DNA from 3 places in the Bordetella sputigena genome. Region 2 is predicted to be linked to each of the others. Evidence: predicted binding sites of a transcription regulator. Region 2 holds the regulator's gene; each other region holds the start of a gene.
What was found. Region 2 encodes LexA, which represses DNA repair genes until DNA is damaged. Its sites were predicted from a motif close to ACTGTATNNNNATACAGT; they were not measured.
Positions count from the first base shown of each region.

Region 1: the regulator LexA is predicted to act here: its motif matches at 6,467-6,484, upstream of ACNA0R_RS09685 (ATP-dependent helicase).
Region 3: the regulator LexA is predicted to act here: its motif matches at 3,393-3,410, upstream of ACNA0R_RS26275 (PA0069 family radical SAM protein).

Region 1 is NZ_CBCSCA010000004.1:223,141-232,967, forward strand. It holds gene ACNA0R_RS09660 (ABC transporter substrate-binding protein) at 1-901, opposite strand, end outside; gene ACNA0R_RS09665 (thermonuclease family protein) at 1,140-1,751, opposite strand; gene ACNA0R_RS09670 (magnesium and cobalt transport protein CorA) at 1,775-2,827, opposite strand; gene ACNA0R_RS09675 (DUF72 domain-containing protein) at 3,002-3,922, shown strand; gene ACNA0R_RS09680 (hypothetical protein) at 4,065-4,301, shown strand; gene ACNA0R_RS09685 (ATP-dependent helicase) at 4,320-6,398, opposite strand; gene ACNA0R_RS09690 (PA2169 family four-helix-bundle protein) at 6,831-7,280, shown strand; gene ACNA0R_RS09695 (DUF72 domain-containing protein) at 7,450-8,454, shown strand; gene ACNA0R_RS09700 (TRAP transporter large permease) at 8,463-9,827, opposite strand, start outside.
Region 2 is NZ_CBCSCA010000002.1:422,282-432,108, reverse strand. It holds gene tig (trigger factor) at 1-809, shown strand, start outside; gene clpP (ATP-dependent Clp endopeptidase proteolytic subunit ClpP) at 809-1,465, shown strand; gene clpX (ATP-dependent Clp protease ATP-binding subunit ClpX) at 1,563-2,861, shown strand; gene lon (endopeptidase La) at 3,029-5,482, shown strand; gene lexA (transcriptional repressor LexA) at 5,595-6,245, opposite strand; gene ACNA0R_RS05100 (amino acid aminotransferase) at 6,413-7,618, opposite strand; gene uvrB (excinuclease ABC subunit UvrB) at 7,703-9,730, shown strand.
Region 3 is NZ_CBCSCA010000022.1:10,968-20,794, reverse strand. It holds gene rsgA (ribosome small subunit-dependent GTPase A) at 1-365, shown strand, start outside; gene ACNA0R_RS26290 (CoA pyrophosphatase) at 366-1,127, opposite strand; gene rplS (50S ribosomal protein L19) at 1,239-1,646, opposite strand; gene ACNA0R_RS26280 (hypothetical protein) at 1,796-2,095, opposite strand; gene ACNA0R_RS26275 (PA0069 family radical SAM protein) at 2,117-3,385, opposite strand; gene ACNA0R_RS26270 (sulfate adenylyltransferase subunit 1) at 3,609-4,907, opposite strand; gene cysD (sulfate adenylyltransferase subunit CysD) at 4,941-5,849, opposite strand; gene ACNA0R_RS26260 (phosphoadenylyl-sulfate reductase) at 5,906-6,685, opposite strand; gene ACNA0R_RS26255 (sulfate/molybdate ABC transporter ATP-binding protein) at 6,691-7,752, opposite strand; gene cysW (sulfate ABC transporter permease subunit CysW) at 7,781-8,767, opposite strand; gene cysT (sulfate ABC transporter permease subunit CysT) at 8,764-9,762, opposite strand; gene ACNA0R_RS26240 (sulfate ABC transporter substrate-binding protein) at 9,749-9,827, opposite strand, start outside.

The sequences.
Region 1 (9,827 bases), on a different contig from region 2:
CCGTGCCCACCGGCCAGGTATTCAAGGACAGGTTGCGCGTGGCCATGCCCGGCTGGCTGTAGAAGCGTTCGGCTTCCCACGGCACCGGCGCGGTGAAGGTCATCGCCAGCCAGTACTTGAACTGCGGATACTTGCCTTTGATGCGGATGCGCAGGGTGTGGGGATCCGGCGCGGTGACGCCGTCGAAACCGATCTGCCGCAGATCCAGCCAGGGCAGGTCGCGCTCGCCCGGAGGCAGTTGCGCGCGGGCCTGCTGATCCAGCGCGCGCAGGCGGTCGCCATAGTCCTTCATCCCGATCACGTAGTCCGCCATCAGGGAATAGATAGGCGACACGATGCGCGGGCTGGCCAGCCGGCGGAAGGCATACACGTAGTCGTCGGCGGTCAGCTCGCGCGTACCCGTTTGCGGAAAATCGGGAATCGCCGATTTATCGTCGAGTTCTCCGGGGCGCAGTGGGAAATAGACATAGCTGCCATCCGCATTGCGCGCGAAGGCCGGATGCGGCTGGAAACGTATGCCCGGACGGATGGGGATCTCATACACGCTTTCGGCGATGCTCTCGCCGGGGGCATCCCGCGGCAGTGCCTTGCCCTGGGCGTCCAGGTAGCTGGGAACGTCTATGTTCGCGGCCGCGCGCGGGATCAGCTTGTACGGCCGCGCGAGGTAGTCGTAGCCGTACAACGTCTCGTAGACGTTATAGGTGAACGGCGTCTCGTCCACCGAATAGGAACTGGCCGGGTCCAGGTATTTCGGCGAATTCCGGGTAAAGGCGGTGTAAAGCGTATTGTCCTTTTCCGCGCCGGACGGATAGGGGCTGTTGATCGGACTTTCCTGTCCGCAGCCCGCCAGCGCGGCGACGCAAAGCGCCGCCATGACCCAAAGCCGCCTGATGCTCCCCATTTGCCTCGATCCCGCCGCAAGTCGATGTCGCGGCAAGGATAGCAAACTGGCCTCCGATATAGGACGGATTGACCGCCCGAGAATCGCCCTGGATCAGGAACCAGGGGTAATCCCTGGCGTCGGCGTCACGCTTGCAGCGCCACGGAAGCCCCGCGTTTGGACCGCTGCCGCGTCAATGGCGATTGCGCCGCCAGGGCGCATGTTGGCGCGATTGCGCCGCCACAGGGCCTATTGGGTTTCAAGGACGCGATTGCGCCGCCACGGCGCACTTGTGCTCGTTCCAGCACTGGAAGCGCCACACCCAGGGTTCGACGGCGCCCTGCTGCGCCCACAAACCCTTGCGGGCCTCGCGCGCCGCCCGCTCCGCGGCCGGCAGCGACGTATCGCGCAGATACTCGCCGTGGCGGGCGGTGTTGGCCCAGGCATAACCGGCCGCCACCTGCTTGCGGTTGGCGGTTTCGCCGTCCGGCGCCGGCAGGTCGCACACATCCCGGCCGTAGCGGTCCTGCTCGTAGCAGCGCGCCGTCAAGGTGCGGCCCGCGACCAGGCTTTCCAGATTCTGCCGCGAGGCCTGCGCGTAGGGTTGGCCCGGCTTGTCCTTGCCATGGCCCGTCTCGGGTGCGTCTATGCTGGCCAGGCGGATCTTGTACTGCCGGTTGTTCGCGCCCAGCAGGGTTACCGTATCGCCGTCGGCGACGCGGACGATGCGTCCTTCCAGGGTGTAGGCCGTGTTGGTCTTGACCGCGGGGCCGCGCGACGACGAACAATACGCCACGCCCACGCTCGCCACCGCCGCCACCACCGCGATGATGGGTCGCGACACACCCAAGCGCCGCAACACCGTACTCAAACCTCGTACTCCCCGTCCTGCCCTTACAACCACCCTGCTCTCCGAAAACGCCAATACAACAACCCGCACGCCGTGGCGATGCCGGCCAGCGTGACGGGGTAACCATATTCCCAGCTCAATTCCGGCATGTGCTGGAAGTTCATTCCGTAGATGCCCGCCACCGCCGTGGGCACCGCCAGGATGGCGGCCCACGAAGCCAGGCGGCGGGTCGTGTCGTTCTGCTGCGATTGCCCGATCATCAGGCTGGCTTCGAATGCGAAGGCCAGCGCGTCGCGCAGCGCCGCCACCAGTTCATCGATGCGCATCACCCGGTCGGCCACTTCCGCGAAATAAGGCCTGGCATGCTCGTCGATGGCCGTCATTTCCACCCGCGCCAGCCGGCGGCAGATTTCCGCCATCGGCGCGATGGCGTTATGGATGCGCAGCAGGTCGCGCCGCTGCCGGTAAAGCCTGCGGATATCCGTGTCCTTCGCGCCGCGGATCAAGAGTTTCTGCTCCGCGTTCTCCACCAGGCCTTCCAGCTTGGTCACCGCCTGGACATAGCGGTCGACCAGGAAATCGAGCAGTTCCGAAGCGACGTAATCGCTGCCGCGCGCCAGCAGGTCGGGCGCCGCTTCCAGGCGCTCCCGCAGCGCGCTATAGGGCGCCGTCGACCCGCGCCGCACGGTGAACAGGAAGCCGTCGCCGATGATCAGCTGCGTTTCGCCGAACAGGGGCCGATCGCCGTCCACTTCCAGCGTGACCGCGACCACCAGTACGACGTTGCCATAATCGATGATCTTCGGGCGCTTGTGCGGCTGATGGATTTCTTCCATGGCCTTCGGCCCCAGCCGCAGCTCTTCGCCCACGCGCGTCAGCAATTCGGGATGCGGATTCTTCACCCCCAGCCACAACAGGCGCTCCGACTGGCCCACATAGGAATGGATCTGCTCGATCGGGACGGCCGAGTCGCGCCGGCCCTTCACGTATGAGATCGAAGCGACGACCTCGCCGTTGTATTCGGTGCCGGGCGTCGCCGCGCCCGCGGCGGGCGCCGTATCCGGAGCTGATGCCGGCTTCGGTTCGGGATCCTGCATGGCAATTCCTTCATGGCTTTCAAAGCGTCCCGTGCACCGCGCGGCGGCCGGTCCGTTTCGGGCAGCCGACGATGATAGCACCGGGGTGCGGAGCATCCGCTACGCGGCCAAGGTTGTGCACGGCATGGCGCTTGCAGCGACCCGGCCCGACATTGTCACGTATGGAACCCACGCATGGCTGAACACAGGCGAAGACCCGGCGGCGGCAAGGGCGCGATACGCATCGGCATTTCCGGCTGGCGCTACGCGCCATGGCGCGGCCGCTTCTATCCCGAGGACCTGCCGCAGGACAAGGAACTGGCCTATGCCTCGCGCAAGGTCTGCACTGTCGAAATCAACGGCACCTTCTATTCGTTGCAGAAACCGGCTTTCTTCGAACACTGGCGCGACGAGACGCCCGGCGGCTTCGTCTTCGCGGTCAAGGGCCCGCGTTTCATCACGCATACGCTGCGCCTGCGCAATCTGGATGAGCCGCTGGCCAATTTTTTCGCGTCCGGGGTGCTGGCCTTGCGCGAAAAGCTCGGGCCATTTCTCTGGCAGTTGCCGCCTACCCTGCAATGGGACCCGGCGCGGATCGAGCCCTTCCTGGATATGCTGCCGCGCGATACCGAGGCCGCGGCGCGGATGGCCGGACGGCACGGCGCGCGGCTGAACGGGCGCGACTACACCGCAACGGACGCCAGGCGTCCCTTGCGTCACGCGCTGGAAATACGCCATCCCAGCTTTGCCTGTCCGGATTTCATCGAGTCGCTGCGACAGCGCGGCGTCGCATTGGTGACCGCGGACACCGCGGGCAAGTATCCGTTGTTGGAAGACGCCACCGCGGACTTCGCCTATATCCGCCTGCATGGCGATCAGGCCCTGTACACCAGCGGTTACAGCGAGGAAGCCATCGCCGACCGGGCACGGCGCATCGCCGCCTGGACGCGGGGCACCACCCCGCGTGGCGCCCGGCTGGCCGGCCCGCGCACGGCATCGACGGGGCCGCGCGATGTCTATTGCTATTTCGACAACGACGCCAAGGTGATGGCGCCACGCGACGCCCGCGCCTTGATGAGCGCGCTGCGCTTGCCGATGGAACCGGTGCCCGATTGAGCCTTGCCGCGCGTGCGGGCGTGCGGCAAAGGCATGCCGTTTGCTGATGGGCAGGCGGTGGCGCCGTCAACCCGGCGTCGTCCCCGAAACAGTGCGCGCGGTGGCGGTGCGGGCCGATCCACTGCGCCTAACGGAGAACATCATGACGCGAGAAGACCCGAAGCAAGGTCGCCAGGACAAAGCCGACAAGAATGCCGGCCATGCGGACGACAAGGTACATACCTACCAGGAATCGCTGGACGAAGCCATCGAGGAAACCTTCCCGGCCAGCGATCCGATCTCGCCCAGCGCGGCGGAAAAGGCGGATCGCAAGATTTCCACCCCCAAGGACGACGTCGATTGGAAGGCGCCGAAGGACAAGGGCGGCCAGAAGAAATAAGGCCTTAAAACCAAGACCTCAAAACAGCTTGCGCAGCCGTGCCGCCACATCCAGCTGCGCGGTTGGCGCCGGCGCCGCGGCGCGCGAGGCCGGCAGCTCCGGCAGCTTGGGCAGGAACTCGAACAATGACGCCATGCCGTCCGGTATGAACCGCGTACGCGATCCATAGACGTGACGGTCGCCCATTCCCGTCTGCTGGTGCACATAGAAGCGCTGCGGCACGATCAAATGCAGGTCTTCCTTGGCACGCGTCATCGCGACGTAAAGCAAGCGACGTTCTTCCTCGATTTCCTCGGCGGAACCGGTCGCCATGTCGGAAGGTATGCAGCCGTCCACCACGTTCAGCACGTAGACCGACTTCCATTCCTGTCCCTTGGCCGAATGAATGGTGGACAGGATCATGTAGTCTTCGTCGCGCAGCGGCGCGCCGGACTCGGCGCTGGTGGCGTCCGGCGGGTCCAGCGTCAATTCAGTCAGGAAGCGTTCGCGCGAGCCATAGCCTGACGCGATGCGCGCCAGCTGGTCCAGGTCCGACTTGCGCACGCGGGCGTCTTCATAGAGGCGTTCCAGGTGGGGTCCGTACCAGCGCAATGCAATATCCAGATCGGCCGGCCATGCCAGGCCGGGGGCGCACAGATCCTTGTACACCTGGGCGAATGCCTGCCAGTCCTCCCGCGCGGCGTTGCCGGGCTTGAAGCCGTCCAGCGCCGCCAGCGGATCCGTGGCGGCGTCCATCGCGTCCAGCAGCTTGCCCGCCGTCGCGGGTCCGATGCCCGGCACCAGTTGCGCCACCCGAAAACCCGACATCCGGCCGCGCGGATTCTGCGCCCATCGCAATAGCGCCAGCAGGTCCTTGATGTGCGCGGCTTCCAGGAAGCGCAAGCCGCCGAACTTGACGAAAGGGATATTGCGCCGCGTCAGTTCCAGCTCCACGGCCGCGCTGTGTCCGGAAGCGCGAAACAGCACCGCCTGCGATTTCAGCGTGGCGCCGGCCTCGCGTTGCGCCAGCACCTGGTCCGCCACCCAGCGCGCCTGGCCCGCTTCATCGCTGACGCTGACCAGCTTGGGCAGGTTGGACGATTTGCGCTCGGTCCACAGCTGCTTGGCATGGCGTTCGCGCGCCTGCGCGATGACCGCATTGGAGGCATCCAGGATGGGCTGGGTCGAACGATAGTTGCGCTCCAGCGTAACGACCTTGGCCGGCGCGCTGAACTGGCCGGGAAAGTCCAGGATGTTGCGGACCGTCGCCGCGCGAAAGGAATAGATGGCCTGGGCGTCGTCGCCGACCACCGTCAGCCCTTTGCCGTCGGGCTTCATGCCCAGCAGGATGGCGGCCTGCAGGCGGTTGGTGTCCTGGTATTCGTCGACCATGACATGGTCGAAGCGCCCGCCGACGTCGCCGGCGATTTCGGGATGGGCCATCATCTCCGACCAGTAGAGCAGCAGGTCGTCGTAATCCAGTACCTGCTGCGCCTGCTTGGCTTCCACATAGGCGCGGAACAGGCGCTTGAGCTCTTCTTCCCATTGCGCGCACCAGGGGTAGACGTCCTTCAGGATGCCGTCCAGCGGCGACTGGCTGTTCACCACGCGCGAATAGATCGACAGGCAAGTGCCTTTCAGCGGGAAGCGCGATTCCGTCGAAGATAATCCCAGCTCGTGGCGCAGCATGCCCATCAGGTCTTCGGCGTCGCCGCGGTCGTGGATGGTGAAGGCCTCGGCCAGGCCGATGCGGGGCGCGAACTCGCGCAGCAGGCGCGCGCCGATGGCATGGAAGGTACCCGCCCACGGCAGCGCGGGCGGCGTATGGCCGGCGTGTTGCCGCAGCACTTTCTGCAGGACGGCGCCGGCGCGCCGCTCCATTTCTATCGCGGCGCGGCGCGAGAACGTCAGCAGCAGCATGCGCTGCGGGTCGGCGCCTTTCAGGATCAAATGCGCGACGCGGTGCGCCAGGGTGCTGGTCTTGCCGGAACCCGCGCCGGCGATCACCAGCAGCGGCCCGCCGCCTTCCGGCGTGGCGCCGTATTCGGCGGCCTCGCGCTGGCTGGGATTGAGGTCGGCGAGAGGATCGGGCGCGGCGGCGCCGGGGCGTTCTGACATGAGGGCGACGGGGCCAGGGCGGTAAGGATGGGCACGCACCCGCAGCGGGGGTGCGAGGCCGCCATGATACTGGATAAAACCTCAGTCCACGACCATCGGCCCGGCCCGGCGGCCACGATGGCCGCGGCATGGACGGCATGGACGCCAGCGGCGGTAGCGGCAGCAGCGGCGGTAGCAGCGGTAGCGGCGGTAGCAGCGGTAGCGGCGGTAGCAGCGGTAGCGGCGGTAGCAGCGGTAGCGGCGGTAGCAGCGGTAGCCGCGGCCACCGCGATCAGCGCTGCAGCGGCGCGCGATCGCCGCGGCGGCGGCACGGCAAGCCCAACGGCGTGCGGCGGAGAGCCTGCCCAACCAGGTACGTGGTTTGCGGGGCAGCCCCGCGTATGCGCTGCCGCGGCGGGCGGAGCGCCGATTCAACCACGAAGGAGAAATGCCATGGCCGATCGTATCGTCAAACTGCTCAACAACCTGGTCGAAACCTGCAAGAACGGCGAGAAGGGCTTTCTGGCCGCAGCCGAGGACACCAAGGACCCGGAACTGCGCGGCCTGTTCCAGAATCGCGCCAGCGACTGCGCATCGGGCGCCGCGGAATTGCAATCCATCGTGGCCCGCCTGGGCGGCAAGCCTGAAACCAGCGGCAGCGTCGCCGGCGCCGTGCACCGCGGCTGGGTCCATCTGAAGGCCGCCGTCGCGGGCCGCACCGACGCCGCCATCCTGGAAGAATGCGAACGCGGCGAGGACGTCGCCAAGCACGACTACACCGACGCCCTGCGCGAGCCCCTGCCGGAAGACATCCGCGCCGTGGTGCAAAAGCAGTACGAAGGTGTGCTGCGCAACCATGACCAGGTGCGCGCCCTGCGCGACCGTTACCGCGCCAACGCCTGACGCCGGTATGCCCGGCCGGTGCCTGAAACTCCGCCGCCCGGGACGTCGACGCCGCGCGTCCGTCCCGGCCAGCCCCATCGCCAGGGGCCCCGCGACGGAGCCTTCGGGAACCGGACCACCGTGACACCGCATGTCCTGAGATAATGCGCCGCGACCCGACGCGAGCGCCATGTCTACGACAGAACCCATTCATCCCCAGCGCGCGGGGCAAGTACCGCCTCCGCGATCCCGGCCGACGGTGCCGTCCATCCTGGTAGGCACGGCCTCCTGGACCGATCCCACCCTGCTGGCCTGCCGCCGCTTCTATCCGGCCGACGCATCCACGGCGGAAGCCCGGCTGCGTTACTACGCGTCCAGGTTCCCCATCGCGGAGATCGATTCGAGCTATTACGCGCTGCCCTCCGCGCGCAACGCCCAGGCATGGGCCACCCGCACGCCGGACGACTTCGTCTTCAGCATCAAGGCATTCCGCCTGTTTACCGGCCATCAGACGCCGGTGTCGGCGCTGGATGAAGATCTGCGCGACGCGCTGCCCGATGCCTTATTCGACGCCGGCACCCGCGCGAACGCCCACACCCGCGGTGACGTGGTTTTCATCGACCAATTACCGCGCGACGTCGTCGACGAAACCTGGCGCCGCTTCGTATTCGCCCTGGAGCCCCTGCGCATGTCCGGCAAGCTGGGTACGGTGCATTTCCAGTTTCCGCGCTGGGTCAGGCCCGATGCGCGCGGCCGCGCGCGCGTGGCCGATTGCGTCGAACGCCTGGAAGACCATATCGCATCGGTGGAGTTTCGCGATCGCGGCTGGTTCGACGGCGCCGCGAGGGCGTCCACGCTGGACTTCCTGCGCGACCTTCGCGCGGCGCACACCGTGGTCGATGCGCCGCCAGGATTCCAGGACACCGTACCGCCGATATGGGAAACGACGCGCGACGACGTGGCCGTGGTCCGCATGCATGGACGCAACGCGGCGGCATGGACGGCCTCCGGCAATGCATCGTCCAGCCGCTTCACCTATGAATACAGCGGGGCCGAACTGGATGATCTGGCCCGCCGCGTACGCGCCCTGGCCGAGCGCGTGCGCAAGACGCATGTCATCCTGAACACCAACTTCGAAGACCAGGGCATGCGCAACGCGCAGGGCTTGATGAGCGCGCTGCAGGCGGCGCTATAGCCCGCGGCTCACGGCGCCGCGCTGCCCAGGAAACCGATGGACAGCCAGGGCACGGCCGCGACAATGGCCAGTCCGATCGCGATGGACACCAGGTAGCCGACGATGGCCCGCATGCCGCGGTCCGGCGCGACGCGGCCGATGGCGCAGGCCGCGTAATAGCCGACGCCGAACGGCGGCGCGAACAGGCCTATGCCCATGGCCAGGATCACCACCATAGCGTAATGGACTTCATGCACGCCGATCTGCCTGGCGATCGGAAACAGCAAGGGGCCGAACAGCACGATCGCCGGTATGCCTTCCAGCACGCTGCCCAGGATGACGAAGGCCACGATGGACACGGCCATGAAAGTGAAGGCGCCCCCCGGCAGCCCGGCCATCATGTCGGCCAACTGATGGGAAAAGCCGGATTGCGTCAGCGCCCAGGCCATGCCGGTGGCGGCGCCGATGATCAGCAGAATAGCGCCGGACAGGCTGGCCGTGTCGATCAGCATGGGCCACAGGCGCTTCCAGTCGAAACGCCGATACACCAGCAGGCCGACCAGCGCCGAATAGACAATGCCGATGGTCGATACTTCCGTGGCGGTCGCCACGCCTTCCACCACCGCGGCGCGGATGACGAAGGGCAGCGCCAAGGCCGGCAGCGCGATCAGCAACGCGCGCAGGATCTGCCCGCGCGTCGCCCGCGTGACCATGCTCATGTCTTCATGGCGGCTGCGGCGCCAGACCACGAAACACAGCATCAGCCCCAGCACCACGCCCGGCAGCAGGCCGCCGGTGAACAAGGCCGTGATCGACACGCCCGTCACCGAACCGATGGTGATCAACACCAGGCTGGGCGGGATCGTCTCGGTTTGCGCGCCGGTCGCCGACAGCAGCGCCACCAGATCGCCCTCGCGGGCGCCACGCTTGCGCATCTCGGGGAACAGCACCGGCGCGACGGCCGCCATGTCGGCGGCCTTGGCGCCCGATATGCCGGACACCAGGTACATCGCGCCGATCAGCACATACGACAGGCCGCCGCGCACATGTCCCAGCAGGCTGGCCAGGAACCCCACCATGCGTTCGGCCATGCCCGTCATTTCGATCAGCACGCCCAGGAAAACAAACATGGGCACGGCCAGCAGGATCAGGTGCGACATGCCCTCGTCCATGCGCCCCACGACCACCATCATGGGCGTGCCGGTGCTCAAGGCCAGATAGCCGAAGGTGGCCAGGCCGAAGCAGAAGGCAATGGGCACGCCGGCGAACACGCACACGGCAACGACGCCGACAAAGAAGACGACCAGGTTGGCGTTGCCCAGCTGCGCGAACACCGGCTGCAGCGCCATCATGCCGGCGACGATGGCCGCCACCAGCACAACCGCGCCCAGCGT
Region 2 (9,827 bases):
TGGACTTTGCCGGCACCATCGACGGCGTGCCTTTCGATGGCGGCAAGGCGGAAGACTTCCCCTTCGTGTTGGGCCAGGGCCGCATGCTGCCCGAATTCGAAGCCGCGGCGCAGGGCATGAAGGCCGGTGAAACCAAGGTGTTTCCGCTGAGCTTCCCTGAGGACTACCAAGGCAAGGAAGTCGCCGGCAAGACCGCCGAATTCACCATCACGGTCAAGGAAGTGGCGGAAGCCGTACTGCCGGCCGTGGATAGCGAATTCGCGAAATCGCTGGGCCAGGCCGAAGGCGATGTCGAAAAGCTGAAGGCCGACATCCGCAAGAATGTCGAGCGCGAAGCCAAGACGCGCCTGCTGGTGCGCACCAAGAACAGTGTCATGGACGCGCTGGCCGAAGCCGCCAAGTTCGATGTGCCCGCGGCATTGGTCGATAGCGATGTCAGCAGCCGTGTCGCCGCTGCCCGCGAAGAACTGAAGCAGCGCGGCTTGCCGAACGCCGATTCGGTACCGATTCCGCCGGAAGCCTTCAGCACCGAATCCGAACGTCGCGTGCGTCTGGGCCTGCTGGTGTCCGAATTGGTCAAGGAAGCGCAACTGCAAGCGAAGCCCGAACAGGTCCGCGCGCGCATCGAAGAGTTCGCCCAGAATTACGAAGAGCCGGCCCAGGTGGTCAGCTATTATCTTTCCGACCGTCAGCGCCGCGCGGAAATCGAGGCGCTCGTGGTGGAAGACAATGTGGTTTCCTATGTGCTCGGCAAGGCCAAGGTCACGGACGAGCAAGTGCCTTTCGACCAGTTGATGGGGATGGCTTGATGAATAGATTTACGGATTTCTACGCCTCCATGTACGGCGGCGAGTCCGTGACGCCGACCGCCCTGGGGTATATCCCCATGGTGATCGAGCAGTCCGGACGCGGCGAGCGTGCCTACGACATTTATTCCAGGTTGTTGCGCGAGCGGGTGGTGTTCCTGGTCGGACCGGTGAACGACAATTCGGCCAATCTCGTGGTTGCCCAATTGTTGTTCCTGGAGTCGGAAAATCCGGACAAGGACATTTCGTTCTATATCAACTCGCCCGGTGGTTCGGTGTATGCCGGCATGGCCATCTACGACACGATGAATTTCGTGAAGCCCGATGTGTCCACGCTGTGCACCGGTCTGGCGGCCAGCATGGGCGCATTCCTGCTGGCGGCGGGCAAGAAGGGCAAGCGCTACTCCCTGCCCAACTCCCGGATCATGATCCACCAGCCGTCGGGTGGCGCCCAGGGGCAGGCCAGCGACATCCAGATCCAGGCTCGCGAAATCCTTGACCTGCGCGAGCGCCTGAATCTTATCCTGGCGGAGAACACCGGCCAGCCCGTCGAACGCATCGCCCTGGACACCGAGCGGGACAACTTCATGTCCGCGGAAGATGCTGTATCGTATGGCTTGGTGGACAAGGTCCTGGCCTCGCGCTCCGAGGATCGCTAAGGCGTCCGCGGGCCTGGTTCCGAACCGCCGCTATTTCGAGCCAGCGTAGGATGGGTGGCGCGCGCAGGCGCGGCATCCATCGTCACCAGAGATATATATGCCTGAAAAAAAGGGATCGGCAGACGCGAAGGTGCTGCATTGCTCTTTCTGCAACAAGAGCCAGCACGAAGTCCGCAAATTGATCGCGGGGCCTTCCGTGTTCATCTGCGACGAATGCATCGATCTTTGCAACGATATCATTCGGGAAGAAGCGCAGGCGACGGCGCGCGCCGCTATTCGCTCGGAACTGCCTACCCCGACTGAAATCAAAAAATTCCTGGATCAGTACGTCATAGGCCAGGACACGCCCAAGCGCACGCTCGCGGTCGCTGTGTACAACCACTACAAGCGCATCCGCCACGGCGAACTCAAGGGCGATGAGGTCGAGCTGTCCAAGAGCAACATTCTGCTCGTGGGGCCGACCGGTTCCGGCAAGACGCTGCTGGCCCAGACCCTGGCGCGCATGTTGAACGTGCCCTTCGTCATGGCCGATGCCACCACGCTGACCGAAGCGGGGTATGTCGGCGAGGACGTCGAAAACATCATCCAGAAGCTGCTGCAGAACTGCAACTACGAAGTTGAAAAGGCGCAGCGCGCGATTATTTATATCGACGAAATCGACAAGATTTCGCGCAAATCCGATAACCCGTCCATCACCCGCGACGTATCCGGGGAAGGGGTGCAGCAGGCGCTGCTCAAACTGATCGAGGGTACGGTGGCGTCGGTGCCGCCGCAAGGCGGCCGCAAGCATCCCAACCAGGACTTTGTCCAGGTGGATACAACGAATATCCTGTTCATCGTCGGCGGCGCCTTCGATGGCTTGGAAAAGGTCATCCGCGATCGTACGGAAAAATCGGGCATCGGATTCTCGGCGTCGGTACGAGCCAAGTCCGAACGCGGTGTAGGCGAGCTGTTCAGCGAAGCGGAGCCCGAAGACCTGATCAAGTTCGGCTTGATCCCGGAATTGGTGGGCCGCCTGCCCGTGGTCGCGACGCTGGATGAGCTAGATGAAGCCGCGCTGGTCCAGATCCTTACCGAACCCAAGAATGCCTTGGTAAAGCAATTCCAGAAGCTGTTCGCGATGGAAGGGGCGGAGCTCGACGTGCGTCCGGCCGCCTTGCGCGCCATCGCCCGCAAGGCGCTCAAGCGCAAGACGGGGGCGCGTGGTTTGCGTTCCATCCTGGAATCCGCCTTGCTGGACACGATGTACGAACTGCCTTCGCTGGGCAATGTCAGCCGTGTCGTACTCGAAGACAACGTAATCGAAGGCGACGGTCAGCCTTTGCTCATCTATGCGGACGATGCTGCCCAGGCATCCAAGCCGGAACGGGGCGAGGTCAGGGACGCCGCCGCGTAATCGGAAAGACCCGTCCGGCGTGGCGGGTTTTTACCGTTTTTGCGGTCGCCGGCCGGAAACTTGATTTTTCGGCTATTGTTCCCATATCAGACGTAACTGACGATAGACGGGATTGCTGACTGACTCCGCCGCATCGCCGTTACGTTGATCATCCCAAGGAATTCTTTATGTCTGGCACTCAGACCCTGCCTTCCGAACCCATCGACCTGCCGTTGCTGCCGCTGCGCGACGTCGTGGTGTTCCCGCACATGGTCATCCCGCTCTTTGTCGGACGCCCCCGCTCCATACGCGCCCTCGAGGTCGCGATGGAGGCCGGTAAAAGCATCATGCTGGTCGCGCAGAAATCCGCCGGCAAGGATGATCCGTCGCCCGAGGATGTTTATGAGATCGGCTGCGTGGCGGGCATCCTGCAAATGCTGAAGCTGCCCGACGGCACCGTGAAGGTATTGGTCGAAGGGGCGCAGCGCGCCCGCATCACGCGGGTGGATGACGTCGAATCGCACTTTACCTGCGAAGTCGTGCCCATCCAGCTCGACCCCATCCAGGGTTCCGAGACGGAAGCCCTGCGCCGGGCCATCGTGGCCCAGTTCGAGCAGTACGTAAAGCTCAACAAGAAGATCCCGCCGGAGATCCTTACGTCCCTGGCGGGCATCGACGATGCCGGTCGGCTTGCCGATACCATCGCCGCCCATTTGCCGCTGAAGCTCGAGCAAAAGCAGAAGATGCTGGAGATCTTCGGCACGGCCGAACGCCTGGAAGGTCTGCTCACGCAGCTGGAAACCGAAATCGACATCCTGCAGGTCGAAAAGCGGATCCGCGGCCGTGTGAAAAAGCAGATGGAGAAGAGCCAGCGCGACTATTACCTGAATGAGCAGGTAAAGGCCATCCAGAAGGAGCTGGGTGAGGGCGAAGAAGGCGCCGACATCGAAGAGCTGGAAAAGAAGATCGTCGCGGCGCATATGCCCAAGGAAGCGCGCAAAAAGGCCGATGCCGAGCTGAAGAAGCTCAAGCTGATGTCGCCCATGTCCGCCGAAGCGACGGTGGTGCGCAACTACATCGATACCTTGATCAATCTGCCGTGGCGCAAGAAGAGCAAGGTCAACAATTCCATAGGCAATGCCGAAACGGTCCTGGACGATGACCACTATGGTCTCGAAAAGGTCAAGGAACGCATCCTCGAATATCTTGCCGTGCAGCAGCGCGTCGATAAGGTCAAGGCGCCCATCCTGTGCCTGGTCGGTCCTCCCGGCGTGGGCAAGACCTCGCTGGGGCAGTCGATCGCCAAGGCAACCAATCGCAAGTTCGTGCGGATGGCGCTGGGCGGCGTGCGGGACGAGGCCGAGATCCGCGGTCACCGTCGCACGTATATCGGCTCCATGCCGGGCAAGATCCTGCAGAACATGAGCAAGGTAGGTGTGCGCAACCCCCTGTTCCTGCTGGACGAAATCGACAAGCTGGGCATGGACTTCCGTGGCGATCCCTCGTCGGCGCTGCTGGAGGTGCTGGATCCCGAGCAGAACCACACGTTCCAGGATCACTACGTCGAAGTCGACTTCGACCTGTCGGACGTGATGTTCGTCGCGACCAGCAACACGCTGAATATTCCGCCGGCCCTGTTGGACCGGATGGAAGTCATTCGCCTGTCCGGCTACACGGAAGACGAAAAGGTGCACATCGCCAGCGATCACCTGATTCCTAAGCTGTTGAAGAACAACGGCCTGAAGGAAACGGAGCTGTCGATAGACGAATCCGCCTTGCGCGACATCGTGCGGTACTACACGCGCGAAGCCGGTGTGCGGGCGCTGGAGCGCGAGATCGGCAAGGTATGCCGCAAGGTCGTCAAGCAATTGTTGACCGAGCGCGAAGGCAAGCCCGCCGCGGACACCAATGGCACCGCCAGCGTCATCGCGGTGACGTCGGAGAACCTGAACGAATACCTGGGCGTACGCCGCTACAACTTCGGTATGGCGGAAAAGGAAAACCAGGTGGGGCAGGTGACCGGCTTGGCCTGGACCGAAGTGGGCGGCGATCTGCTGACCATCGAAGTCGCCGACATGCCGGGCAAGGGCGCTATCCAGCGCACCGGTTCGCTGGGCGACGTGATGAAGGAATCGGTCGAAGCGGCGCGCACGGTCGTGCGTTCGCGGGCGCGTCGGTTGGGATTCGCCGATAGCGTCTTCGAAAAACGCGACATGCACGTGCACGTGCCCGAAGGCGCGACGCCCAAGGACGGTCCGTCCGCGGGTATCGCGATCACCACCGCCATGGTGTCCGCGCTGTCCGGTATTCCGGTGCGGGCGGACGTCGCGATGACGGGCGAAATCACGCTGCGTGGTGAAGTACTGGCGATCGGTGGCTTGAAGGAAAAGTTGCTGGCCGCGCACCGTGGTGGCATCAAGACCGTGTTGATTCCCGAGGAAAACGTCAAGGATCTGGCGGAAATCCCCGACAACGTCAAGAACCAGCTGGAAGTTGTGCCGGTACGTTGGATCGACAAGGTCTTGGAGCGGGCACTGGAGCGTATGCCTGACCCGATCTCGGAAGAGGACGCGAAGGACAAGCCGATGGTGACCCCGACGGCGGCTTCCTCCGAATCGGCCGATCCGGTTATCAAGCACTAAACGCGGTCGTAGTCACAAGCCTGGCAAAAAGGCCTGGAGCGCGAGCTCCAGGCCTTTTCGTTTGGCTGTCTGGCAAGCACCTGTCGCCGGCTGGCCGCCGCCCGCTGGAGCCTTATTGCAGCGCCTGGGTGCGGATCAAACCCACCGCGATGCCCTCCAGCGCGAATTCCTGTCCGGGCCGCACCAGAATGGGCTCGAATTCCGGATTTTCCGGGAGGAGTTCGATGCGGCCGCCTTGGCGGTGCAAGCGCTTGACGGTGACGTCTTCATCGATGCGAGCCACCACGATCTGGCCGTCGCGCGCGTCGCTGGCTTTTTTGACTGCCAGGAGATCGCCGTCCAGGATGCCTATGTCGCGCATGCTCATGCCGCGGACCTTGAGCAGGTAATCCGGCCGCTGGGCGAATAGGCCGGGATCGACGCCGACATCGCGTTCGACGTGTTCGGCGGCCAGGATGGGGCTGCCCGCCGCGACGCGGCCGACGAGCGGCAACATGAGCTGCGCCAGCGATGGGATGGGGAGCATGGCCTGGCTGTTTTCGGCCCGCGTTTCTTTCAACCGTATGCCGCGGGAGGCGCCGGCGGTCAGTTCGATGGCGCCTTTGCGCGCCAGCGCCTTCAGATGGTCTTCCGCTGCGTTGGGCGAACGGAATCCGAGCGCTGCCGCAATTTCAGCGCGGGTGGGCGGGAATCCCGTGCTCGCGACCGCTTGGCGTATAAGGTCGAGTATCTGCTGTTGCCGTTCGGTAAGTTTGCTGGCCATTGGGCGATCCTGTTCCCTGTATGGATATACAGGATCGAATTTTGGGGGACGTAGCTCCAAAACGCAAGGGGGTGGGCGAGCACTCGCGGCCGAATATCCCGCAAAAAAGATTGGGGCTCCCGAAGGAGCCCCAAGCGCGCGTGCCCAGACGTACCGGGATGATCGGCTTAGCCTTTCAGCACCTGCGCGATACCCTTGGCCACGGCATCGATATTCTGGCTGTTCAGCGCTGCAACGCAGATCCGTCCGCTGGAGACGGCATAAATACCGTGTTCTTCGCGCAGCCGATCCACCTGGGCCGAGGTCAGGCCGGAGTAGGAGAACATGCCGCGCTGCTGCAGGACGAAATCGAAGTTCTGCTGGGCACCATACTCCTTGATCTTGTCGACCAGTTGGCGGCGCATCAGACGGATACGCTCGCGCATGCCGGTCAGTTCCTGTTCCCATAAGGCGAACAGTTCCGGCGTGTTCAGCACCGTCGATACGACCGTGCCGCCATGCGTGGGCGGATTCGAATAGTTGGTACGGATGACGCGCTTGAGCTGGCTGAGCACGCGCGTGGCTTCGTCCTTGCTGCCGGCGATCACCGTCAGGGCGCCGACGCGCTCGCCGTACAGCGAGAAGGACTTGGAAAAAGAGGAACTGATGAACACCGTCATGCCCATGCCGGCGAACAGGCGCACGACGGCGGCGTCTTCGTGCAGGCCGGCGCCGAAGCCCTGGTAGGCGATGTCCAGGAAGGGCACCAAATCGCGTTCCTTGACCACATTGGCGATCTGCTGCCATTGTTCGGCGGTTGGATCCACGCCGGTGGGGTTATGGCAGCAGGCATGCAGTACGACCACGCTGCCGGCCGGCATGGATTTCAAGCCGGCGAGCATGCCTTCGAAATTCAGCCCATGCGTGGCGGCGTCGTAGTAGGGATAGGTTTCGACCTGGAAGCCGGCACGTTCGAACAGCGCGCGGTGGTTCTCCCAGCTGGGATCGCTGATATACACCTTGGATTGCGGCAGCAGCTGGCGCAGGAAATCCGCCCCGATCTTGAGCGCACCCGTGCCGCCCAGCGCTTGCGTGGTCAGCACGCGACCTTCGGCCGAGAGGGGGGAGTCGGCGCCCAGCAGCAGGGCCTGGGCGCCCTTGTTGTAGGCCGCGATGCCTTCGATAGGCAGATAGCCGCGCGCGGCGGCGGCCTCGATGCGGGCGATTTCGGCTTTGCGGACCGCGGCCAGGAGCGGAATGCGCCCGTTGTCGTCGTAGTACACCCCCACGCCCAGATTGACCTTGCCCGGCCGGGTATCGGCGTTGTATTGCTCATTCAGCCCGAGAATGGGGTCGCGCGGGGCCAATTCGACGTTCTGGAAAAGGGTGCTCATCGGATCGCAAGTTACGCAAAAGGGTAGGTGGACGCAGCCGGATATGCGGCGGATAATGGGGGGTTTACCCTGAGACAGTCTAGCATGACCGAAACTGGATTCGTCGAATTTCCGGATAGTCCTTTCCAGCTCTATCAACCCTATCCGCCGGCGGGCGACCAGCCCGGCGCCATCAACGCGTTGGTGGACGGCGTGCGGGATGGGCTGATGTACCAGACGCTGCTGGGCGTTACCGGCTCGGGCAAGACCTACACGATGGCCAACGTCATCGCGCGCCTGGGACGGCCGGCGCTGGTGCTTGCGCCGAACAAGACCCTGGCCGCGCAGCTATATGCGGAAATGCGCGAGTTCTTTCCCAAGAACGCCATCGAGTATTTCGTTTCGTACTACGACTATTATCAGCCCGAGGCCTACGTGCCGACGCGCGATTTGTTTATCGAGAAAGACTCGTCGATTAACGAGCACATCGAACAGATGCGATTGTCGGCGACCAAAAGCCTGCTGGAGCGTCGCGATACGGTTATCGTCGGCACGGTGTCGTGTATCTACGGTATCGGTAATCCCGGCGATTATCACGCCATGGTGCTCATCCTGCGGACGGGCGATCGCATTTCGCGGCGCGAGATCCTGGCGCGCCTGGTGGCCATGCAGTACACGCGCAACGATGCGGACTTCACCCGCGGGGCGTTTCGCGTGCGTGGCGAAACCATCGATATTTTCCCGGCGGAAAGCGCGGAGCTGGCCTTGCGGCTGACGTTGTTCGACGACGAGGTCGAAACGCTGGAGTTATTCGATCCCCTGACCGGCAAGGTGCGGCAGAAAGTCCCGCGGTTCACTGTCTATCCCGGCTCTCACTACGTCACGCCGCGCGATACCGTGCTGCGCGCGATCGAGACCATCAAGGAAGAGTTGCGTGACCGCCTGCAGTTCTTCACATCGCAAAGCAAGCTGGTGGAAGCCCAGCGTTTGGAACAGCGTACCCGCTTCGATCTGGAAATGCTGCAGGAACTGGGTTTCTGCAAAGGTATCGAAAACTATTCCCGCCATTTATCCGGCGCCGCGCCGGGCGAGCCGCCGCCCACGCTGATCGATTATCTGCCCGCCGATGCGCTGATGTTCATCGATGAAAGCCACGTGACGATCGGGCAATTGGGCGGGATGTATCGCGGCGACCGCGCGCGCAAGGAAACTCTGGTGCAGTATGGCTTTCGCCTGCCGTCGGCCCTGGATAACCGCCCCTTGCAACTGCAGGAATTCGAGGCCCGCATGCGCCAATGCGTGTTCGTGTCCGCCACGCCGTCGGCCTACGAACAGCAGCATGCCGATAATGTTGTCGAGCAGGTCGTGCGGCCCACCGGATTGGTGGATCCTATCGTGGAGGTGCGTCCCGCGCGCACCCAGGTGGACGATTTGCTGGGCGAAATCAAGCTGCGCGTGGCGCAATCGGAACGGGTTCTGGTGACCACGCTGACCAAGCGTATGGCCGAAGACCTGACCGACTTCCTGGCCGAACACGGGGTGCGGGTGCGCTATCTGCATTCGGACATCGATACGGTCGAACGCGTCGAAATCATCCGCGACCTGCGTCTCGGCACCTTCGACGTGCTGGTCGGCATCAACCTGCTGCGGGAAGGCCTGGATATACCGGAAGTTTCGCTGGTCGCGATTCTGGACGCCGACAAAGAAGGCTTCCTGCGGTCCGAGCGCAGTCTTATCCAGACCATCGGTCGGGCGGCGCGTAACCTCAATGGCATGGCCATCCTTTACGCCGACCGGGTGACGGACTCCATGCATCGCGCCATCGGCGAAACGGAGCGGCGGCGCAAAAAGCAGGAGGATTTCAACCGGGAGCACGGGATCACCGCCAGAGGCGTACAGAAGGCGGTCAGGGAGCTCATCGATGGCGTGGTCGCGCCGGTCCAGCATCCCACTATCGAAGACGCGCTGCCCGCCGAGCTGCTGACGGACGAGAAGGCGCTGGCGCGGGAAATCCGCCGGCTGGAAAAACTGATGATGGATCACGCGCGCAATCTGGAGTTCGAACAGGCCGCGGCGGCTCGGGATGCTTTGAACGCGCTGAAGGAAAGAGTCCTGCTGGACGGCGCCCGCTGAAAATCGCGAGGCGCCGCGTAGGGCTGAAATCGAAAAAAAGGGACGGCGCCGCGGCGCCACGGCTCGTCGTGCCGCTGTCATACCACGGAAATGGGGG
Region 3 (9,827 bases), on a different contig from region 2:
CGACCTTGCTCAATGACCTGATACCCGGCGCCAATGCCGCCACGCGCGAGCACTCCACTGCGCTGGACATGGGGCGGCACACCACCACCAGCACGCGTCTCTATCACCTGCCCGAGGGCGGCGACCTGATCGATTCGCCGGGTTTCCAGGCTTTCGGCCTGCAGCACCTGTCGCGTGAGGAAATCGAACGCGGCTTTCCGGAGTTCGCCCCCTACGCGGCGCAATGCCGGTTCTACAACTGCACGCACCAGCATGAACCCGGCTGCGGGGTACTGCAGGCGCTGGAACAGGGACTGATCGACCGTTCGCGCCACGCGCTGTATGTCCGCATCCTGCACGAGAACGCCGCGGCGCCGCGTTATTGATTATTCCGGCGCGGTGTCACGCGCGTTCGGGTCGCACAGCACGTGGTACAGATTGCGCAGCATGGCGGCGGTGGCGCCCCAGATGAAGTACTTGCCCCAGGGCATGGAGTAGTACCGGCGCACGCGCCCGTCCGGCAGCTCGACGCTATGCAGTCTGTGGTTGGCCGGGTCCATAATGAATGCCAGCGGGACTTCGAAGATCTCGGCCACTTCAAAGGGATCCGGGACCACGTCGAAGCCCGGCCGGACCAGGGACACCACGGGCGTGATGGAAAAGCCGGTCGCCGTCATGTAGGGCGGCATCGTACCCAGTACGTCCACCCATTCCGGCGCCAGGCCGGTTTCTTCCTGGGCTTCGCGCAGGGCAGCCGCGATGGGACTGGCATCGCTTTCTTCGATACGCCCGCCGGGGAAGCTGATCTGCCCCGCGTGGTCGTGCAAATGCGCGGTGCGCTGCGTCAGCATGACGGTCACGCCTGGTTCGCGCATCACCAGCGGGACCAGCACCGCCGCCAGCACGGGCGCGCCCTCCCTGCCGGCGTAGCGCGTGTCGCCGTTCAAGGGCAACTGCGCCGGCAAGCCGCGCGGATGCTGGAGCACGCGACGCAGTTCGTCCACCGCCAGGGCCTGCGGCGGAACGGCCTTCAAGCCTTCGTTGGCGGCGACCCAAGGTTGCACCGCCGCGTCGAAGGCGGGGCGGACGATGGGGCGGCGCGGACGCGGCGAGTCAGGCTGGTCAGGCTGGTCAGGCTGGTCAGGCATGTGCGGATGGATCAGAGACGGTGGACGGGATCCGGAAACAAAAAGGCACCCGCTGGGGGTGCCTTTCTGACGAGGGTCCGGCTGGCGGACCGGCCGGCGGTACCCCCGCGATCAGGACGCGGATTCGGCAGCCTGAGCCGATTGCGCGGCAGCCTGACGGCTGACGAGCTTTTCCTTGATACGAGCCGACTTGCCCGAGCGATCGCGCAGGTAGTACAGCTTGGCGCGACGGACGTCACCGCGACGCTTGACTTCGATGGAAGCGATCTGCGGCGAATACAGCTGGAACGTACGTTCCACGGCTTGGCCGGACGAGATCTTCCGGACGATGAAGGCCGAATTCAGACCGCGGTTGCGCTTGGCGATCACGACGCCTTCGAAAGCCTGCACACGCTTGCGGGTACCTTCGACGACGTTGACGTTGACGACCACGGTGTCGCCCGGCGCGAAAGACGGCAGCGTCTTGTCGGCGGTCAGGCGAGTGATTTCTTCCTGTTCCAGGACAGCGATAAGGTTCATGAGAACTCCGAAACCATCATGCAGTGCGGTTTGTTATAGAGGAGATAGAATGCGCCGCAGGCAGAGGATGACACTTGGCAAACCCGGCATTCTACATGAAATCAGTGCCTTAGGTAAACCGGCGTGGGAAACTGCCCAACAAGCCCGGATCAGAAGCCGGCGGCGGCGCCCAGCCACATCAGGCCGGGAATCATGGCGCCCCACATGGCGACCAGCAACACGTCGACCACCATCTGCCGCACGGTAACCCCCTGCCCTGCCACGGTCCCGGCCGCGGACGCACCGGCAATGCTGGCGGCGGCATCGGCCACGACGGGCCCGCGGTGCCGTCCAAATGGGGACAAAACCTGCCGCGACAGCTGGGCCAGGCGCCTCAGACCGCGCCGGCTGGGCGGCACGGGCGGGAAAGGCCATTTGGTCGGGAACTGCGGTTCGGCTGCCAGGTTCATGGAGTGCTCCTTGGAGACAACTTAATCGAATAGACCCAATTGCCTGACCGGCGCAGGTCCACGGGTAGGCCCCGGCCCGGAAACGAACGGGGCCGGAGGAACGAATTGCTTGGTATCCAGTTGCAGCCGCTGCCGGTTCAGGCCGGCTTTGCGCACCGCCATATCGAAGCGCTGGCGCAGCAGATCGGCCCAGATGCCGGTTCCCCGCATGCGCGTGCCGAACCGGGGATCGTTGCGCTTGCCTTCGCGCATGTCTTCGATCCGATGGAGCACGCGCTCGGCGCGATCGGGAAAATGCGCCTGCAGCCATTCCTCGAAGACCGGCTTGACCTCCCAGGGCAGCCGCACCACGGTATAGCTGGCGTAATAGGCGCCGGCCCGGGCGGCTTCCTGCACGATGCGCTCCAGGAATTCGTCCGTGATGAAGGGAATCACCGGCGCCGCCAGGACGCCCACGGGCACGCCGGCGTCGGCCAGCTTGCGCACGGATTGCAGCCGCCGCCAGGGCGCCGACGCGCGCGGCTCCAGGGTGCGGGAGATATCCGCATCCAGCGAAGTGACGCTGATATACACGGCCACCAGATTGCGGCGCGCCAGCGCCTGCAGCAGATCCAGGTCGCGCTCGATCAGCGCGTTCTTGGTGACGATGGTCAGGGGATGGCCGGTTTCCAGCAGCAGTTCCAGCACGCCGCGCGTCAGCCGCCATGAGCGCTCGATGGGTTGATAGACGTCGGTAGCCGAACCGACATTGACCGGTTCGACGCGGTAACCCGGCCGGGCGAGTTCCGCCCGCAGGGCATCCACGGCATTGGCCTTGGCCACCAGGCGGGTTTCGAAGTCCAGCCCCGGCGAATACCCCAGGTAGGCATGGGTGGGACGCGCATAGCAGTAGATGCAGCCGTGCTCGCAACCCCGGTATGTGTTGATGGCCCGGTCGAACGGCACGTCCGGGGAATCGTTGCGGGAGATCAGCTTGCGGGCCTGCTCCACCGCCACGGTGGTGCCCGGCGGCGTTTGCGGAGCGGCGGAGGTGACCAGGCGGACCGGGATGGCGGCGATTGCCGTAGGCGAGCCCGCCGTGGGGCGGCCGCCGGCGGCAATACCCGCCACGGCGTCAGGGTCCTGTCGGGCATAGGCCAGCGCGGGCTCGTCCGCCGGATCGGCGGCGCTGCGGTCGTCGCGCTGGAAGCGGTGCCGAACATTAGTAACCGCACCCCGACCGCGCAAGGCGGCGGGGGCGGCAGCCGGGGACCCAGAACCGGCAAAAACGGAATGATCGGTACGTGCCATGAATAGTACTGTACATCCATACAGTATTTTCTGACAAGCACCTACCGCCTTTTTTTTCGGCGACGTCCCACTTTACCCCAACTCAAGCGGCCGCTGGCGGCAATTTCCGGGATTGTGGCTTTGCCGCAAAACCCGCATGAAATAAGGCTCTCCGGGCGATCGGCGTGGTAAAAGCGGGCCGCCGGCGGGTCGCTGCCGGCCCACCGCGGGGCGACCCGCAAGCTCAACGCAACATACCCGCGGCAGCCGTTTGATGCGTGGATTCGTCGATCAGGATGAAGGCGCCGGTGGCGGCGATATCGTCGTAGCGATCCAGCGTCAGCGGATCACGCGTGGCGATGCGCACCTTGCCAATATCGTTCATCGACAACGTGCCGACGTCGCCATCGATCTCACGCAACTCATGGATGTCGCGACGCGTCGCGACCTCGCGTATCTTCGCCGTGGTCAAGCGGGTGCCTTGCTTGAGCAGATAGCGGCGCGCCGGATTCAAGGGCTGCGTGTCGAGCCAGCAGACCTCCGCCTCGAACTCCTTGCCGGTGCGCGCCGCCGCGCCGGCATGCGACAGCACGTCGCCGCGCGACACATCGACATCGCGGTCCAGCACGACGATCACCGAATCGCCGGCCGCGGCGCTGGCCAGCGCGCTATCGTGCGCGCGTATCCCGGCCACGCGCGCGGTCACGCCGGATGGCTGCACCAGGACTTCGTCGCCCGCGCGCAGCGTACCGCTGGCGACGCGGCCCGCGTAGCCGCGGAAGTCCTGCGCGCTGCTGCCGTCATGGCGCACCACCCATTGCACCGGAAAGCGCAAGGGCGCGTCGGCCGCCTCAATCGCGGGATCCAGCGACTCCAGCAAGGACAGCAAGGGCGGACCGTCATACCAGGGCGTGTGCGCGGACGGCGCCACGACGTTGTCGCCGGTCAGCGCCGACAGCGGCAGCGCGTGGAAATCCGCGATGCCGATCCGCCGGGCCAGATCCGCATAGGCATCGCGGATACGCTCGAACACCGCGTGGTCCCACGCCACCAGATCCATTTTGTTCACCGCGACGATGATGTGCCGGATGCCCAGCAGACGCGCGATCGTACTGTGCCGTTTGGTCTGCGGCAGCAGCTTGCCGTCGGCGGCGCGCGTGGCGTCTATCAGGATGATGGCGACGTCGGCCGTGGATGCGCCGGTCACCATATTGCGCGTGTACTGTTCATGCCCCGGCGCGTCGGCAACGATGAACTTGCGGCGCGGCGTGGCGAAATAGCGGTACGCGACGTCGATGGTGATGCCCTGCTCGCGCTCGGCCTCCAGGCCATCCGTCAGCAATGCGAAATCGATGCCGTCGCCTTCCACGCGCCTGTATTTGGCACGCGCGATGGCGTCGAGCTGATCGGCGAAGACGCTCTTGCTGTCGTACAGCAGGCGTCCGATCAGCGTGGATTTGCCGTCGTCCACGGAACCCGCCGTGATCAGGCGGATAACGGCCGTCTCGCCGCTGGGCAGGAAAGAGTCGTTGATTGCGTTCATAGTGGTGTGTTCCGTCCGGGCTGCCAAGGCCGCTCAGAAGTAGCCTTCCTTTTTGCGGCGTTCCATCGAGGCCTCGGAAGTCTGGTCGTCCATGCGGGTGGCGCCGCGTTCGGTGATATCGCTGAGCGCCGTTTCGGCGATGATGGCCTGGTTGTCGGCCGCGTCGGACGCCACCGGGCAGGTGCACGAAATGTCGCCCACGGTGCGAAAGCGCACCGACAGCGTCTCTATCCGCTCGTCGGCCTGCGGCGGCGTGAGCGGCGTAATGGGCACCAGCAGGCCCTGGCGGCGTACGACTTCGCGCTGATGGGCATAGTAGATGGATGGCAGCGCCAGGTTTTCCCGCGCGATGTACTGCCACACGTCCAGCTCGGTCCAGTTGGAAATCGGGAACACGCGCATGTTTTCGCCGCGATGGACACGGGTGTTGTACAGGCTCCAGACCTCCGGACGCTGGCTCTTGGGGTCCCACTGGCCGAATTCGTCGCGGAAGGAAAAGATGCGCTCCTTGGCGCGGGCTTTTTCCTCATCGCGCCGCGCGCCACCGATGCAGGCGTCGAAACCGAACTCCGCGATGGCTTCCAGCAGCGTCACGGCCTGGGCGGCATTGCGGGAATCCGTTTCCTTGCGCAACACCACCGATCCGCGCGCGATCGAATCTTCCACGCTGCGCACGATCAGGGTTTCGCCCAGTTCGGCCGCGCGCGCGTCACGGAACCGGATGACCTCCGGGAAATTGTGGCCCGTGTCGATGTGCATCAGCGGAAAGGGAAAGCGCGCCGGACGGAAAGCCTTCTCGGCCAACCGCAGCAGCACGCAGGAATCCTTGCCGCCGGAGAACAGCAGAACCGGTTTTTCGCACTCGGCCGCGACCTCGCGCAGGATGAAAATCGCTTCGGACTCCAGCCAATCCAGATGGCTGCGGGTGTGAACGGTGGACATAGGGATCTCGAGTGTCTTCGGTAAAACGATGCTTCGGTAACGGACCCGCGCCTGCTTCAGGCTTCGCCGCCCGCGCTTCCGCCGGCCTGGCGGCCGGCGAATTGAACGACCCGCGCATCGGCGTGGTTGCCCGCGTGCAGCCCGCATTCCTTGCTGTCGGACGACTCCCACCACCAGCGGCCGGCGCGCACGTCTTCGCCGGGCCGGATGGCGCGCGTACAGGGCTCGCAGCCGATGGAGGGATAGCCTCGGTCATGCAGAGGGTTGTAGGGAATATCGAGCGCGCGGATGGCGGTCCAGACGTCGTCTTCGCTCCAGCCGGCCAGCGGGTTGAACTTGTACAAGCCGAAAACCGGGTCCTGTTCTTCTTCCGGCAGGCTGCCGCGCGTGGCCGCCTGCGCACGCCGCTGGCCGGTGATCCATGCGCCGCGTCCGGCCAGGGCTCGTTTCAACGGCTCGACCTTGCGGATATGGCAACAGGCCTGGCGCAGTTCCCTGCTTTCGTAGAAAGCAAAAGCGCCATGCGCCGCCACGTGCGTCTCGACGGATTCCTGCACGGGCCGATATACCGTCGGCCGGCGGCCGTAGCGGCGCTCGATGACGTCCAGCATGGACAGTGTCTCGGCATGCAGGCGGCCGGTATCCAGGGTGAAGATCCCGAGCGGCGCGCCACCGGTATGGATGGCATGCGTCAGCACCATGTCTTCCGCGGCCAGCGAAGAGGCCAGCGCCGCGTCGGGATAGCGCGCGGCGATATCGGCCAGGCGCTGCAGCAGCTCGGACCAGCGCGCCGCGATGGCGGCGTGCGGACGGGACGGGATCACGGGATCGGGCATAAGGTCTACTTGCTCGCGGGAAAGATGCGGCCGCGGCGCGGGCGCGCCAGCAGCATTGCGCCTTCGCGCAGGTCCAGGCCGTGGTATTCCTCTTCGGACAGCTGCGCTTCCAGCAGGGCGCCGTCTTCGCGCTGTAACTCCAGGAATGCGCTGGGTCCGGCCAGGTAGGCATGATTGAGCTTGACCGTGATGCCCTCGCCCGCCGCGGCGTAAGGCAGGATGTCCAGCTCATGCGGCCGCACGTAGGCCACGGCGCGCTGTTCGTCGGTCCCGTCGAAGGCCGGCGCGGGCAGCGACACGCCGTTGGCGCGCCATAGCCCGCCGGCGGCATGGCCCTCTATCTGATTGACGTCGCCCAGGAAGCCGTAGACGAAGGGCGTGGCCGGATGCGTCCAGACCTCGCGCGGCGTACCCACTTGTTCGATGCGGCCGGCATTCATCACCACCACGCGATCGGCCACTTCCAGGGCCTCTTCCTGGTCGTGCGTGACGAAGACGCTGGCCACGTGCAGCTCGTCGTGCAGGCGGCGCAGCCAGCGCCGCAGTTCCTTGCGCACCTTGGCGTCCAGCGCGCCGAAGGGTTCGTCCAGCAAGAGCACGCGCGGCTCCACCGCCAGCGCGCGGGCCAGCGCGATGCGCTGGCGCTGGCCGCCCGACAGCTGCCCGGGATAGCGGTCGGCCAGCCAGTCCAGCTGCACCAGATTCAACAGCGCGTGGACTTTTTCCTTGATGGCGGCTTCGCTGGGACGCTGGCCGCGCGGCTTGATGCGCAGGCCGAAGGCGACGTTCTCGAACACCGTCATGTGGCGGAACAGCGCGTAATGCTGGAAGACGAATCCAACCTGCCGTTCGCGCACATGCACGCCCGTGCTGTCCTCGCCGAAGAAATAAATGCTGCCGCTGTCCGGCGTTTCCAGCCCGGCGATGATGCGCAGCAGGGTCGTCTTGCCGCAGCCCGAGGGTCCCAGCAAGGCCACCAGCTCGCCGGAGTCGATGTGCAGATCGACATCGCGCAGCGCCTGGAAATTGCCGAAGCGCTTGTTGACCGATTTGATTTCGATATCCATGTCTTTTTCCTTGATCCATTGCGCCGGCTCAGGCGCCTGTGGCGGCTCGCACAACCGGGGCGCGCGGCCCGTCCCATCCCGCCGCGGGCGCCGCGCCGGCATCGTCCTGCCGCGCCAGGGCGTGCGTGTGCCGCCATTGCACCACGGTTTTGACGGCCAGCGTGACCAGGGCCAGCACGGCCAGCAACGAGGCCACGGCGAATCCCGCCTGGATCTGGTATTCGTTGTACAGAATCTCCACCTGCAGCGGGATGGTGTTGGTCAGGCCGCGAATATGTCCGGAGATCACGGACACCGCCCCGAACTCGCCCATGGCCCGCGCGTTGCAGAGAATCACGCCGTACAGCAGCCCCCAGCGGACGTTGGGCAGGGTCACGTGCCAGAACGCCTGCCAGCCGCGCGCGCCCAGCACGATGGCGGCTTCTTCTTCCTCGCTGCCCTGGGCCTCCATCAGCGGAATCAGTTCGCGCGCCACCAGCGGCAGCGTGACGAAGGTGGTGACCAGCACGATGCCCGGCACGGCGAAGGCGATCTTCAGGTCGTGCGCCATCAGCCACGGACCTATCCAGCCCTGCGCGCCCACCACCAGCATGTACGACAGGCCCGCCACCACGGGCGAGACGGAGAACGGCAGGTCTATCAAGGTCACCAGCATCGACTTGCCGCGGAACTCATGCTTGGCGATCGCCCATGCCGCCACGATGCCGAAGGCCATGTTCACCGGCACGCAGATGGCCGCGGTTAGCAGCGTCAGCAGGATGGCCGATACGGTGTCCGGCTCCACCAGCGCGGCGGCGCCGGCGCCCACGCCCTTGCGCAAGGCCTCGACGAAGACGGTGCATAGCGGCAGCACCAGGAACAGCAGCAGGAAGCCGACCGCCGCGGCGATGAGCAGGCCGCGGCCAGCGCTGGCGGCGCGCGGCGCGCGGCTCGTGTGCCCGGCGCCCGTGTGCCCGGCGCCCGTGTGCCCACCGCCCGTATGCACGGCGCCCGTATGCCTATGCCGCACCGTCATGGCGTGCCCCCGTGGGCGCGGCGGCGCCAGGCCTGCAAGCCGTTGATGGCAAGCAACATGGCGAACGACAAGCCGAGCAGCACCGCGCCGATGGCCGCGGCGCCGGCGTAGTCGAACTGCTCCAGCTTGACGAGTATCAGCAGGGGCGCGATCTCCGACACCATGGGCATATTGCCGGCGATGAAAATAACCGAGCCGTACTCCCCTATCGCCCGCGCGAAAGCCATGGCGAAGCCGGTCAGCAGCGCGGGCGTGATGGCCGGCAGGAGCACGCGGACGAAAACCTGCACGGGCGTGGCGCCCAGGCTGGAGGCGGCTTCCTCCAGCGCGACCTCGACATCCTCCAGCACCGGCTGCACGGTACGGACCACGAAGGGAATGCCGATGAAGATCAGCGCGACGACAATGCCGGCGGGCGTATAGGCGATCTTGATGCCCAGCGGCGCCAGCAGGCTGCCGATCCAGCCGTGCGGGCCGAGCAGCGCGGCCAGAGCGATACCGGCCACCGCCGTCGGCAGCGCGAATGGCAGATCCACCAGGGCGTCCAGCAGGCGCTTGCCGGGAAAGCGATAGCGCACCAGCACCCACGCGACCAGCAATCCGAACACCAGATTGACCAGGGCGGCGATCAGCGAGGCGCCGAAGGTGACGCGGTACGCCGCCACTACGCGCGGCGACATGACGGCGGCGACGAAGGCATCCCAGCTCAGGCCCGCGGCCTTGATCACCAGCGCGGCCAGCGGCAGCAGCACCAGTATTCCAAGATAGGCGAGCGTCAGCCCCAGCGTCAGCTTCAGCCCGGGCAATACGGGCGGCGTCCGTACGCCGCGCCGGCCCGACTGGGCAGGCCGGCCGGCTTCAGGCGTGCCGGGACGCGCGCGGTCGGCGTGGACACGAGTATCGGCGCGGGCATACGCATGGACGTCGAAAGGCCGGCCCCGCCCGACCGCGCGCAGGGCCAGCCCTGTGGAGGCCGCGCGACTACTGCTTGACATAGATCTGATCGAATATCGCGTTATCCGCGAAATGCAGCCTGTCCACCGCGGGCCAGCCACCGACA